2 regions of the Ruegeria sp. O4 genome follow, and region 1 is predicted to be linked to the other one. Evidence: riboswitches for the same ligand, from Rfam matches in the RefSeq annotation. Region 1 holds a riboswitch; the other holds the start of a gene.
What was found. Region 1 has a riboswitch for cobalamin ahead of ACR0J7_RS09255 (ABC transporter substrate-binding protein). Riboswitches for the same ligand answer to the same signal wherever they lie in the genome.
Positions count from the first base shown of each region.

Region 1 (7,388 bases):
TGGCCTGCGGCTTCGAAAATCCGGGTCATTTCTCTAGGGTATACAGGTCCAGTTTCGGCATCACGCCGCACGCGCAACGCAACAAGATCAACTGAAAAAGATGGGTTGCTGGTTCGCGCTTACCGGCGGGGGTGCCGCGATCTGTTGGCCTCGAACTGGCCTGATCTGGCACCCCCTGATCCTGCCGGGATACCCCCTCGTTAAAAACTGGACTAGTCAACAGACCGGCAGGATTACCCACCAATAAATCTCGATATAGGCATAAGTATATCAAGAACTTGTCATCCAGAGATTTGTTGTGCCCTGTTTCGTTAATCTACCGTTAATTTAAGGCTCAGATTGAGGCTTTGATTGTGGGTAATCTGCAATATCGACATGCGGTCGCCGCAATCTGTTCGACCTGATGGCGTGTCGTGATTTGTGTCAGGCCTCAGAGGTTTCCAAAAGGAATCTGTTTCACGGTTCAAAACAAGTAGTGAACATATCATTGAGGTTTGGTCGACCCACGCTCGGACAACGCGCCTGCTGATCATCTTTGAAGGCAAAAATACGAACGAATCCAATACAGGTCAGAATCAAGACAGCATTCGACGGGCAACTTGACGGGTTGTGAGGAAACCCAAGTCAAGATTGCGCGCCGTTGGAATATGGCTTTGAGGCCGTAGATTGTACGTATCTGACATGCTGCGCTGACGACACTGATATCCTGTACGACCAGAAGCGATCGGAATCCGTCAGTCCAGATGATAGGACAGAAATCGTTCTGTCCCGCCGGCACTATACCCCCACTGTGCTTTGACACCGAAAACTTCTGAAACGGTTTCCAAAGACAGGGCATGTTCGGGCGGGCCAAGAGAGACCAGCCGCCCTTTTGACAAAACAGCCACCCGGTCACAGGCCATCGCCTGATTCAGATCGTGCAGCGCCATCACTGTCGTCACTTTTAGAATTCGAACACAGTTCAGGATCGACAGTTGGTGATGAATGTCCAGATGGTTGGTCGGTTCGTCCAAAAGCAAGAGTCCCGGTTGCTGAGCCAAAGCGCGTGCGATGTGCAGTCGCTGGCGCTCTCCTCCCGACAATGTCGCCCATTCTCTGTGTGCCATATCGGCCATTTCCACGGTTTGCAGGGCTTTGTCGACTTGCCAGGTGTCCTCGGCGCGCCACGGCCGTAAGGCCGACAGCCAGGGCGTGCGGCCCAGTTCGACCACGGATCGTGCAGTCACGCGTTCGGCCGTATCAGCCTGTTGTTCAACGATGGCAATCCGTTGGGCAATTTGTCTGCGCGACAAATGCGAAACGGGATGACCCGCTATGACGACTTTTCCTGAAACCGGACGTACCAACCCCGCCAGCAGGCGCATCAGCGTTGATTTTCCCGAACCGTTAGGTCCGACCAAAGCAAGTGTTTCGCCGGGCTCCACGACAAAGGATACGTCTGACAGCAAAGTCTTGCCGCGAACGGAATATGTCAGGTTTTGCGCCTCGATCTTCATCGGGCGCTCCTCTGGCCGCGCACCAAAATTACGGCAAAGGCAGGCGCACCGATCAGAGCGGTGACCACCCCAATCGGCAGAACCTGACCCGGGATGATGATGCGCGACACGATATCTGCGCCGATCAGGAAGACCGCTCCGATCAAGGCGGAGGTTGGGATAAGCCTGCGATGCCCCGGTCCCACAAGGAACCGGGCAGCATGAGGGATGACCAGCCCGACAAAGCCAATGGATCCGACGATAGAAACCATGACAGCTGTCGTGAGCGCGGTCGCAAAGATCAGGGTTGCCTGCACCCGACGTACCGATATGCCCAGCGAGGCCGCTGAATCAGAGCCGAAAATAAAGGCGTCCAGTGCTCTGGCGTGAAAGCGGCAAATGAGCCAACCGACAAGGGCCACCGGAATGGCCAGATACACATCCGGCCAGCGCACGCCGCTGAGGTTTCCCATCAGCCAGAACATGATCCCGCGCGCCTGATCGGCATTGGCGGATTTGGCGATGATGAAGGCCGTCAGCGCATTGAACAACTGAGACCCGGCAATTCCCGCCAGGACGATCTGTGCCGTCGCAACCCGTCCGCCCCCTGCGCCAGCGGCTCGGGCCAGCAACGCGACAAAACCAAAAGCCAAAAGCGCGCCATTGAACGCGCCAAAAGACAGCGACAAAGCCCCCCCACCCAAACCAGCGATGGTTACAGCCACGGCACCCGTCGAGGCCCCGGCAGAAATGCCCAAAATGTAAGGGTCGGCCAACGGGTTTCGCAGCAAAGCCTGCAACACGACCCCTGCGACAGCCAGACCGGCACCGCAGGACGCAGCGACCAGAGCGCGAGGAATCCGGTAGCTCCAGATAATACCCTGATCAATTGGGTCGACAGGAAAGTCCGCTCCGGCCAGCTTGTTGGCCAGAACGGAGAGAACCAAATCGGGCGACAGAGAGGTTTCCCCGATCATCGCGCCCGCAAGAACCGCCGCAATCAACAATGGCACGGTAAGGCACGCAGCCTTGAAACCCTGCCGTAAGATTGCGGCGACCTCGTTCACAGGTTGTTTCCGATGGTATCCAGCTTCTCGGCCAGATCCTCCAGCGCCGGGATTGCGCGGATGGTGGCGTCCATGGCCTGCGCATCCATAATGACGATCCGGTCATTCTTGACCGCATCCATCTGGCTGGTCACCGGATCAGTGCGCAGGAACTCCAGCTTTTTCAGGTAGTCGTCCGCAGCAAAGCGACGGCGGTCCATCTTGGCGATAACAATCACCGTCGGATTGGCCTTGGCAATGGTTTCCCAGCCCACTGTTGGCCATTCTTCATCCGTCTCGACGACGTTGCGGATACCCAATTTACTCATCATGTATCCCGGTGCGCCTTTCTGTCCGGCCACAAACGGGTCGCTTTCCATTTCAGGAGAGGAAAACCAGAATACGGCTGACACATCGTCCAGCTTCACGGTTTGCGCCTTGGCGACGGCTGCGGCTTCGCGGGCCTTGTACTCGGCAACCAGGTCCGTGCCGCGTTCGGATACATCAAAGGCTGCCGCCAGTTCTTCGATACCCTGATACAGCGTATCGGTCGAGAACGCTTGCAGGCGGGTGCCATCGCCGCCGACTGTATTGTCTTTGCCGATGCAATCTGCAGGCATTACGTACGTTGGAATGCCCAGTTCGTGAAATTGCTCACGCGTGGCGACGATGCCCTCGGGTCCGACATGCCACTCATATTGCGCTGCGACCAGTCCCGGCCGCTTGGCAACAACGCTTTCAAAGCTGGGATCATTGTCTGCCAGACGCTCTACCTTGGCATTCACCTCGGCATATTCAGGCAGCACCTCGTTGAACCAGACCGAGGTTCCAAGAACCTGCTCGCCCAGACCCAGCGCATAAAGCACCTCGGTCGCGGCTTGGCCGACCGTGACTGACGACGTCACTGGCGCGTCAAACGTGACCGAGTGACCGCAGTTTTCGATAGTTAGGGGAAAGTTTCCTTCGGAGGCAGCGCTGGTAGCCAGCAAGGAAAGGCCAATCAGGCCAGTGCGTAGAAACATGACAATCGATCTCCATGTGTCAATGACCAGAGAACGGGTGAATGGGCATTTACCGAAGCAACAGACGCTTTACTGCCTGCCGTGAGCGCAGGGTAGAAAATAGACCGCCCGGCGCGTTTCTTCGGCAACCTCCCCGGACAACCCCGCCCGGTGTGTTTCGGTTTCATACCGGCAGGTCTCCTGACTGACGGGTCTTTGTCTGTCCTGTCTTCCCAGACCAAAATGGCCCAGTGACGGAAATGGACAGCGCTCGCCGCCTACAGTTGCGGGGGCAGTTCCGGTTGGCACCAAAAGGCACCTCGGATTCCCTCTTAGCCACATCGGGACCGGTAAAACGCGGGTACCTTAACACTTACCCTGCGGCAAGAAAAAACTCCGGGGTCTTTCCTATTTTCTCGCAAGAGCATGCACCTGCGCGTCTCAACATGGCGCTGATATCAGAAAAGCCGCTGAGAACGCGCCAAAATCCGGACCTAGATTCATAGTGTGTGATATTAGGGTGCAAATTGAGCATAAGCGTGCACGAATCAGTATTTTCTCGCATAGGTTGTGCAAAAAAATCTTTTAAAAACAATAGCTTAAAGAGCGACAAATTTGATGAAACACCATAACTGTGCAACGCGTGAAGCATAAGCGTGCAAGACCAAAATCAGGAGGCATAAGCGTGCAAAAGTAGAACAAAGACCAAGACCACTAGAAGTGCCGGCCCATGCCGCAAATATTGAAACAACACTAGTCCATCGCAAATTTGACGGGCTTCGGCGAGCATCGCACCTCGAAGACTTTTTCGAGAGCTACCCACTGCACCGAAATCGGATGTTGAGATGGCTCGGGTCAACTTCCGCTTTATCGGGCAAAGCTTCGCTTCTCTGCCGCGCAGCATCCCGACTGTACTACGTCAGCGATGCGCAGAAAGCGGCCTTTGCAAAGTTTAACGAACGGCCCAAAGCGTGGTAGGCCTGTTGCGTTGAGAACCGCTGAAATCAACCCAAAGCGGACGACGAAAAGATGGCCAATCGGCAAAGGTTTTTTGCGTTTTCCTAACAGCGGCTACTCAATTGCCTTGCGAAATGTCTCCGTCAGCCGTTTGTTCAAACCGTGATGAGGTTCGGCTGAAGAACCGTAGTGCAACTCCGCCAAAGCAGCGATGTCATTGAAAATGACTACGGAGCCGCCTTCTTCATTCGCGTAAACCAATAGTTTTTGGCAAAAGGCATCCAAACCAATTGCCGGAAAGTCCGCCATAGCCACACCACCGGGCGCTGGTCCGCCGAATAGCAAGAGAACAGCATCCGGCAGCTCCGTCCCCAGTTGGGACGCTTCGGCCGCAAAATCGATCTCCCCAAACCAGACTGTATCGTCCTGTCCCATCACAGCTGTCCTGACACGTTCCACTGCCTCTGGAACGCTGAGCTCAGATCGCAATTCGATGATGCCATGGTTTGCAACTAATCCTTTGGTCGGCGCTGGTGCTGCATCCAAGTCGTTCAGGACTTCGAGCAACTTGTTCTCAAATGCATTCAACGCTTGGGTATTGATTAGACCATGCCGAACTTTGAGAAACTGAGAGTCTGTGTATTCGATCTGCGGTCGACCATCCTGATCGAATGAAAGAACGCGAAAAGGAAGGTCCAGACCTGCACGTACGTTCTCCTCCAGTATAGGTGTGTTTACCTCTGGATCAGAGAAAACGAGTACACGAGATGCTGGCATTTCGACGCCTTCGGCCTTGGCCAGGCGCGCGTGATCTATCGATGCGATTGGAGCAGCTCCCGCTTCGGAAACGGCAGTCTCAAGCTCTAAGAAGTTTTCGTCCACCGCGGTCTGGACAGATGAAGATTGTGCAAAAGCGGATGCCGAAACTGATAAAGTTGCGATCATCGAGAAAACAAAGCCAGACCTCACCATTTTACCACTTCCTGTTTCCTCGTACTTTTTTCAGAGAAACCGCCGCCAGAGCTGCAAAAGCTATCTCGGCTGCAAGATAAAAGAGAAGTACCCCGTTCGGAACTCCATCGATAAGGATGCTTAGTATGCGCCCAACGGCCAGTCCTGACATAAACAAAAATAGAACCCACAGCGCGGGGCGTTGTAACTCTGGTTTCGAAGCAGCCGCCAACCAAAACAGAGCGTTTGCCAGGTAAAGACCCATAATCGCTCGGAACACGTGGGTTTGGTTCGTCCCTTCCACCGGAAATCTCAGCAAAACTGGGATCGAACGGCCGGGCATCAGACCGTATGATAACGCAATTGGCACGAGGCCGACGGCAGCAAGCAGAAGGACTAATCTAGCACTCATGGAGGACTCCTTCTCGTAGAGGTTTCGCTTTTTGCGAAATTCCTAGTCGGTTATTTTGGGCATCCGATGATCCGAGCCGGATGCCCACGCTGCGGTGGGAAAGGCGTATTGGTTGCCTCGCTTCCTCTACTGAGAGATGCCGCCTTCGGTTGATGTCTGTTCTTCAACATGGTCTTGATTGGCGACCGGCTTCCCGCGCGGAGGGAACTCCTCGAAAGTAGCGAGATGTGCCTGCACTAGACGGGCGGCTGGACCGAATGCCCACATTTTCTCGCCCATCCAGCGGACGTACATCCCGCTTTCATCCGCAGCTTTCTCATAAGGATCGCGGCGAAGGTTGAAAAGCAAGGGGGCGACCAACTCTTCCTTCGGGCCTGACCAGCCATGGTTTTGAACGACAAAGTGCGCTTTCCAATCGTTGTAGCGTACTGCTTGGAGGTCCGTACCCTGATAGTAGATCAGCTCGCGGCGATTGCTCTCTTTATCCTCACCTGTCAGGTAAGTTAGTTGGTTGTAGCCATCGAGATGCACTTTATAGCCTTCATATCCCTCTAGGAGCTTTTCTCTTAGATCTGTCGGACCTCCAGCCGCAGCTACAAATGTTGGCATCCAGTCCATTCCGCTGAAGATGCCATTCAAGACTTGACCTTCTGGAATTTTGCCCGGCCAGCGAATAATCGCAGGAACTCTAAAGCCACCTTCCCAAGTAGTACCCTTTTCCCCATGAAACGGTGTCGTACCACCATCAGGCCACGTCAGTGTTTCCGGGCCATTGTCTGCGGTGAACATCACTATGGTATTATCGGCGACTCCCAGATCCTCAAGGTGGCTGAGAACGTTACCAACGTTGTTGTCCAACTCCTTCATGACAACATCCTGAAGTCCGCGCCCATTGCCCAACATAGCTTCGTATTCGGGGCTGAGGTGGGTCCAGACGTGTGCACGGGCTGGAGCCATCCAGACAAAAAACGGAGTGTCCGACTCTACTGCACGAGAAATGAAGTCTTTCGTGTAAGATGTCACTTCGTCATCCAAAGTCTTTTGGCGCTCAGGAGGCGCAGGCCCGTCATCAATAATGCGCTGCTTCCCGACTTTTCCAAATCGCGGGTCGACTGTTTCGTCTACCTCCTCTGTTGCAAATGAATGAATGATGTTGCGAGGCGCAAATTGCGCGTTGAATTCTGGGTCGTCTGGCCAATCCGGATCAGACGTATATTCCATAGCATTCAAGTGATAGAGCCAACCCCAATACTCGTCGAAACCTTTTGCAGTCGGTAGGAACTCATTGAGGTCGCCTAGATGGTTTTTTCCGAACTGCCCCGTCGTATACCCCAACTTTTTCAGGAACATCGGAAGCGTTGGGTCATCTGGGTTTAAACCTACCGGATCTCCCGGCAGTCCAACCGTGTGCATACCAGTCCGTATTGGCAATTGTCCGGTCATGAAAGCTGATCGACCGGCAGTACAACTTGGCTCGGCATAATAATCTGTGAGACGAGCACCCTCAGAGGAGAGGCGATCCAAGTTCGGCGTCTCGATGCTTTTG
Region 1 covers NZ_JBQERO010000006.1:6,685-14,072, reverse strand. The annotation lists gene ACR0J7_RS09270 (GlxA family transcriptional regulator) at 1-95, shown strand, start outside; partial or broken gene ACR0J7_RS09265 (ABC transporter ATP-binding protein) at 987-1,496, opposite strand; gene ACR0J7_RS09260 (FecCD family ABC transporter permease) at 1,493-2,524, opposite strand; gene ACR0J7_RS09255 (ABC transporter substrate-binding protein) at 2,539-3,543, opposite strand; cobalamin riboswitch at 3,697-3,889, opposite strand; gene ACR0J7_RS09250 (DUF302 domain-containing protein) at 4,594-5,451, opposite strand; gene ACR0J7_RS09245 (DUF4345 domain-containing protein) at 5,453-5,842, opposite strand; gene ACR0J7_RS09240 (arylsulfatase) at 5,969-7,388, opposite strand, start outside.

Region 2 (7,388 bases), on a different contig from region 1:
TGTGCGCAGGCAGCGAGCCGAAAGCCGCGCCGTAGAGAGCACCCAGTTCACAGGGGCCGGGTTGCAGTTTTTCACCGAAAGGACCGGGGGCAAATCCCTGCCATTCCTGTGGCAACGCGTGGGTGACCCGCGCCATGCGACGTGTCTCGGCCGTGTAAGTCTCAGAAAACCACAGGGCCAATGCGATCACGTTGTCAATGGCGTTATCCTCGGTCACAGACCGCCCGGTTTTGCAGCCGTCGGCGCGCAGGATCGGACCGCCGGCACCCAGCTCCAGACGAATATCTGCAGAATCCGAGGCCAACAGGCGCTTCGGGCCTGTATCTATGGCAAAACCAAACTTAGCGGGCAGAGCAGGCAATTCGGCCAGTCGATCAATCAACTCCAGTGTCAGCCGCGCGGTCAAATCGCCCGCCTGATAGAGCGGAGTGACCAGAATATTGCGGCGTACTTCGATGCCGGGTTCCGTATCAAGCAAGTTCAGCGCTGCAAGTTCCACAAGCAACGGCTGGTGGTCGCGCTCATCCACGCCGCGCAGTTGCAGGTTGGCACGATTGGTCAGGTCAATGGTGCCGTTGCCGAACCGTTCAGCCAGTTCGCACAAACCAATAGCCTGCCTGGCACTCAGTCGCGCCAGACGCGGACGGACCCGCACGACCAGCCCGTCGCCTGACATCATCGGGCGATGTGCGCCAGGGCACCAGCCTTGAACGATAGGTGCACTCATCCCAAACCCTCCAAGTCGGCACGGATCGAATTCCGGCGTGTGTTCCAAAGCCCCGCTTCCAGCAATGCACGGAACCTGTCTTGCATGGCCTGATGGGCCTTCGGGTTGGCCTCTTGCAGAAAGGCATCAACGGCCTCATTGCCCAATGTGGCTTCGTGGTAGAGATCAAATAGATGCGGAGCGACGGTTCCGGACAGATGCGCAAAAGAGGCCATGTGATCCAGCGTCGCAGCAATCTCGGCGGCGCCGCGAAAACCATGGCGCTGCATCCCCGCGATCCAGCCAGGGTTGGCAGCACGGGCATGAACGACGCGGCTGATTTCTTCCGGCAGAGTCCGGGCGCGCGGATTATCGGGGTTGGTGTTGTCCAGATGGTAAAGCTGCGCGGATCCGCCGACGAATTTCTTGGCGGCGGCAAAACCGGCCTCATGCGTGGCATAATCGTTGGCCAGCAGCAGGTCAGTTTCCGTCAGATCCTGGAGGTGAACAAAACTGTCGGCATTGGCGACACGATCCGTGATTCCCTCTTTGTCTTGCGCAACGTGCTCACCTTCCAGCGCGTACGAGCTGGCCTCCAGCCATGCCTCCCCGGCTTGGGTGCGCGCTTCGTCCGTATAGGTCTCGGACAGATGGGTCATGTTCAGGCCGTAACTGCCGGGTGCCGGGCCAAACACCCGCGCAGCCGGGGCGTGACCGGCATAGGGGTTCCAGTCGGTCGCTTCATCACGCTCTGACAAAGCCCGGACCGCCTGACCATAAAGGGCTGACAACGTAGGGAACACATCGCGAAACAAGCCTGAAACCCGCAGGGTGACGTCCAGGCGCGGGCGGCTCAGGTCGGTGATGGGCAGCACTTCGATACCCGAAACCCGCTCGGACCCCTTGTCCCAAACCGGCTTTACACCCAGCAGGTGCAGGGCCATGGCGAATTCTTCGCCCGCCGTGCGCATGGTGGCCGATCCCCACAGATCGACAATCAGCCCTTTCGGGTAATCGCCTTCCTCCTGCAAGTGTCGCCGTACCAGTTCCTCGGCCAGTTTCACACCTTGCGCGTAGGCTGCGCGGGTGGGCACAGACCGAGGATCGGTGGTAAACAGGTTTCGCCCGGTCGGCAGCACGTCAGAGCGGCCCCGATAGGGCGAGCCGGACGGGCCAGCCTCGATCCGCTTGCCGGCCAGCGCATTGATCAGGGCCTTGCGTTCGGCATGGGCGGATGGGGCTGGGTCGAAACTGCCGGTCACATCCGGGACACGCCCATAGACGTGCAGCCCGTCGCCAAACTGACTTTCCTTGATATCGCAGACAAAGCGGTCGATGCGGGTGATTGCTTCGGCGGTGCTGGTGGCCTGGTTCAGGCCCAGATCGTGCTCCAGCCCAATGGCTTGCGCCTCATCCCGGATATCTTCCTGCAACCGGTCACGGCGTCTGGGGTCAAGGCCGTCCGCGTTTGAGAACTCGTCCAGCAGGGCTTCCAGCCGCACCATCCGGTCAGGCGTTCCGCTTTCTTTCATGGGGGGTGGGATGTGGCCCAGGGTCACGGCGCTGATCCGGCGTTTGGCCTGCGCGGCCTCACCCGGGTCGTTGACGATGAACGGGTAGATCACCGGCAGGTCACGGATCAGCGCCTCGGGCCAGCAGTCTGCTGATAGGGCGACCGATTTGCCGGGCAGCCATTCCAGTGTGCCATGCGCACCGATATGGATCAGCGCATCCGCGCCAAGACCTTTGCGCAGCCACAAATAGAAGGCCACATAGCTATGGCGCGGGGTACGCGAAAGGTCGTGATAGTCGTCATCACGCAGTTCGGGTGTTCCGCGCTCTGGTTGCAGTGCGACCAGCGCCTTGCCGCGTCGCAAAGCCGTGAAGTGAAACGCGCCCTGAGCGAAAGTTGGGTCTTGCTCAGGATTGCCCCATACGGTGTGCAGATCGGTGCGCAGGGTTTGGGGCAATTCAGCGAGTGCGCTCAGATAATCCTCAAGCGGCCACGATATCCGGGCGTCCAAGAGTGCGTCGGCAACCGGATCGCCAGCCGCGATGTCGTAGCCTTCACCGCAAAGATCAGACAGCATCGCCTCAGCCGAGGCCAGCGCGTCGAGACCAACCGCATGGGCCATTTGCCAGTCTTTGCCGGGATATGTGGACAGTACCAACGCGGGGATCTGGTCTGCCTTGGGTTTGTCATTCAGGGCAAGCCAGCCCGATACCCGATCGATGATCGCCTCGATCCGGTCCGACTCGGCCCGATGCGCAAAACGGGAGTATTCCAAATGCGGATCGCGCTTGCCCGGTTCTTTGAAAGAGACAACGCCTGCCGATATTCGCCCGTCCACTTCGGGCAATACCACATGCATGGCGAGGTCGGCGGGTGACAGGCCGCGTTCGGCCTCCGCCCAGGCCTTGCGTCGCGAGGTGGCGAGAGCGACCTGAAACACCGGCACATCCGCTGCGTCCAGAGGCGACGTGCCGGACGCGCCCTTGCCCGAGAATGAAGTGGCGTTGATGATCGCCGACGGTCGCAAGGCGACGACCTGTTCCCTGAGCCAGTCGGCAGCGGCTGGGGTCTTGAGCGACGGGGCAAACAGACCCACCGCCTGAAGCCCGCGGGCGCGCAGGCTGCGGATCAGGGCCGCGACCGGGGCGGTGTCTGCGGATGTCAGATACGCGCGATAAAAGGTGACAAGGATGCGTTTCGTATCGTTCTGGAATGCGGAACCCACCGGGACGACACCCTGATCTGGACACCACGCACCGCATTCGGGCAGGGTTTTCGCGCCCATTACTGGCCCGGCATAAAGCCCTGCTGCCAAGGCCATCTGGGCCAATGCGGCCTGCGCGGCGACTTCGCCGCCGGTGTCACACAGATGTGCCAGCCGCCTCAGGGTCGAGAGGGGCAGGGTCGAATACTCATCCAACCGAGTGTCTTCACGCCCATCCGCCGGTAAAACGGCTAACGCGATGCCTTTGGCTTGCGCCAGTGCCAGAACCTGTTGCAGCCCGTAAGACCAATAGGGCACGCCACCTATCAGACGGATCAGGATGCCCTTTGCGCCCTCAAGTGTCTGTTCGACATAGGTATCGACGGACAGAGGGTGCTTCAGCGCCGCAAGATTGGCCAGCCGCATCGTGGGCATCCGCCCCTCAGGCCCGCCGCCGCGATGCCAGCCCGCCGCGAAAGCGCCCAGGTCACTGTCGGAAAAGGACAGCACAACCAGATCACCCGGGCTTTGGCCCAGATCGGTTGGGGTCTCGGTTTCCTCGAGCCCGTGGCTTTCGCGAAAGACGACGTGCATGACTTACTCGGCAACCTCGGTCACACCCACGAGGATATCACGGATTTCGGCTTCTTTGATGTCGTCATGCTCGGCAATCACGACCAGGCGCGAGCGGCGCTCTTCACCGGGCTCCCACGGGCGGTCGTATTGGTGACGAACCCGCGCGCCGACAGCCTGAACCAGCAGGCGCATCGGTTTGCCAGCGACGGCGGCATAGCCTTTGACGCGCAGGATATTCAGCTCAGTCGCAAGACGTTCGATTCTGGCTACCAGTTCCGCAGGGTCGGTCTGTTCCGGCAACTCGACGATGATGCTCTCGAAATCGTCATGCTCATGATCGTGATGGCCATCGTGATGTGACGGGCGCGCGTCCATGTCATCTTCGACGGCAGCCTCAAGGCCAAGCACGACACGTACGTCGACGACACCCTCGGCGACCTCGACAACGGGAAGCGGCCGCGGTGCCTCGGCGGCGATGATCTGTTTGGCTTTCGCGACACCTTCGGGACCTGCTAGATCGGGCTTGGTCAGCAGGATGATATCCGCGCACGAGATTTGATCTTCGAACACCTCGGACAAGGGTGTTTCGTGATCGATCGAGTCATCAGCCAGCCGTTGGGCATCCACCGCTTCAACGTTCGGAGCAAAGCGACCGGCGGCCACAGCCTCGGCATCGGCCAGCGCAATCACGCCATCAACGGTGATTTTCGAACGGATATCAGGCCAATCAAATGCTTTCAGCAGCGGTTTGGGCAGTGCAAGGCCGGATGTTTCGATCAGGATGTGATCCGGGCGCGGTTCCAGCGCCATCAGCGCCTCGATGGTCGGAATGAAATCATCAGCCACGGTGCAGCAAATGCAGCCGTTTGCCAGTTCCATGATGTTTTCCGCAGGGCAATCCGGTATCGCGCAGGATTTTAGAATGTCACCATCAACACCCACATCGCCAAACTCGTTAACAACAATCGCAAGACGCTTTCCCTGCGGGTTCTGCATCAGATGACGCACCAGCGTGGTTTTGCCCGAGCCCAGAAAGCCGGTGATCACGGTGACGGGAAGTTTTTCTAGGTTCGACATGATCTCAGCCTCCAATCGGGGGAATGCGCGAGGCGCAGTTTTTGCGGAAATGTTCAGGACGGTCGCGCCACTTCACCAGACCATCGTCTGTGGCCAGATACTTGGTCACACCATCGATGATGACATCGACGTGATCGACTTCGTTCAGGTTCTCGTAAACAAAGGTCCAGCGATCCGGCCCGCCCCGAAGAACGATGGAACAGCCCTGATCGCAGTTCGAAAGGCATTCGACAGGTTTCAGAATGATGCCATCTGGCAGGGCTGCCTGTTCCAAAGCCTTGTGCAACAATGTGCCGGGACGCTCAGCGTCATCCTCGACGGGCAGACCCCGGCGGCAAGTCGTGCAGACCAGTAGTTCTACCGGTGCGGTCTCGGTCATGTCTCTCATCCCCCCAAATCCTCTTCGCGGGGGACGGGGTTTCATGCGGGCACCACGTCTGCACATGGACCCGACACCGGAACACCCCGCCCGGTTTCAACTTCGGGTGTTGGCAGGTCTCCCGGCTTGCGGATGCCAGAGCGGTCGCTCTGTCGGATGTCCCGCCTTCCCGGCACAGGCCAGTGGCATTGGGCATCCTCTCCGGTCACGGTCGCGGGGGCGGCTGCGTTTGGCGGATGAACCGTTGACGCATTCCCTTTTCATCGGCTGTTGCCGACACCAACGTCCGGGACATGCGGCACCGCCGACCCGCTTGTCAAGCGGTTCGCGCGCAACAAATAAGCCAAGGTGAAAAAAGCGACCTGTAGGCGTCGTTCGGCGGCATGAAGAATGTGTTCGGTATGTGGTCGCATGACGGGAAAACGACGAACTTGGAGATGCGTCATATGAAAGTGGGATTTATCGGTCTGGGTAACGTAGGCGGCAAGCTTTCGGGATCCCTTTTGCGCAACGGCATTGATCTGACTGTTCATGACCTGAACGCGGATCTGGTGGCCGAGTTTGTCGCCAAAGGTGCAAAGGCGGCTGAGGGGCCCGCCCAGTTGATGCGCGATTGCGATGCGGTGATCACCTGTCTGCCGTCTCCGGCAGCATCGGACGCAGTTATGAAGGAGATGTTGCCCGAAGTGGGCCCCGGCAAGATCTGGATGGAGATGTCGACCACAGACGAGGCCGAAGTCAAACGCCTGGGAGCCGAAGTCATATTGCGCGGCGGTGCGGCCGTCGATTGCCCGGTTTCTGGCGGGTGCCACCGTGCCGCGACGGGCAATATCTCGATCTTTGCGGGCTGTGACCGGGAAACGTTTGAACGAATTCTGCCGTTCCTGACGACAATGGGCCGCCGGGTTTTGCACACCGGCGAACTGGGTTCGGCCTCGGTGCTGAAAGTGATGACCAATTATCTTGCCACCGCCAACCTGATCACCTGCGCCGAAGCACTAGTTACGGCAAAGGCTGCGGGGATGGATCTGAACACGACCTATGAGGCGATCAAAATCTCGTCCGGCACGTCCTTCGTGCACGAAACCGAAAGTCAGGTCATCTTGAACGGGTCGCGCGATATTTCCTTCACCATGGATCTGGTGAAGAAGGATATCGGTTTGTTTCAGGAGGTCGCCGACCGCGCCGGGGTGCCGCTGGAAATAAACCCGGTGATGATCAACATCTTTAACGATGGTATCGCACGATATGGCGAACGCGAGCTTTCACCAAATATTATCAAACGGCTGGAAGAGGCAACCGGCCTGGATATCACCGCCCCGGGCTTTCCAGCCGAAATGACGGATGATGAACCGGAAGAGCCGGGATACGAGGTTGTGCCACAAGGGCGCGCCTGAGGGTAAGGCAAACACCAGACTACATCGCGCCCCGTGAACGAGCAGGGGTAGGCAGGTGTTCCGAAAAAACACGCCATATCTGGCCCGCAGTTCGACAGAATCGCGGGCCATGAACGTCTGAAAATACCAAGCGTCACACGCGCGTACTGCGGGGCCAAGTCAGCGATTAGGATGTAGTTGGAGGCGAGTACCGGAATCGAGACTTCTTAGTAAAATACAATAAAAACAACGTGTTGAATTTTCTGTATCCTCCAGAGGATGCGCCTTATATCCTCCAAACTACCTGCGGAAGTTCGGGTTAATGCCTTCGGTGACAACCCCGCGTAAGTCCAATAGGCTCAAAGAGTACGACCAAAGCGGGAGTAGGTGAGGTGGACCAAGCGCAGTTCGATCAGATGATCGCCAAGATGAACGCTGAGACCACGAGGCTCATCGATGAGACCGCTAAGATCAATAGCAGAAATCCTTATGCTGAGATGGCGATTGGCTCTGAGGTGACGCTGGCCATTGTCGTTATTCTAGGTTTGGTCACCTAA
Region 2 covers NZ_JBQERO010000019.1:62,222-69,609, forward strand. The annotation lists gene ACR0J7_RS17150 (cobalamin biosynthesis protein CobG) at 1-727, opposite strand, end outside; gene cobN (cobaltochelatase subunit CobN) at 724-4,017, opposite strand; gene cobW (cobalamin biosynthesis protein CobW) at 4,021-5,076, opposite strand; gene ACR0J7_RS17165 (DUF1636 domain-containing protein) at 5,081-5,455, opposite strand; cobalamin riboswitch at 5,550-5,754, opposite strand; gene ACR0J7_RS17170 (NAD(P)-dependent oxidoreductase) at 5,857-6,852, shown strand; gene ACR0J7_RS17175 (hypothetical protein) at 7,224-7,388, shown strand.
Region 2: it holds a riboswitch for cobalamin, as region 1 does, so the genes downstream of both, ACR0J7_RS17165 (DUF1636 domain-containing protein) here and ACR0J7_RS09255 (ABC transporter substrate-binding protein) in region 1, are expected to answer to the same signal.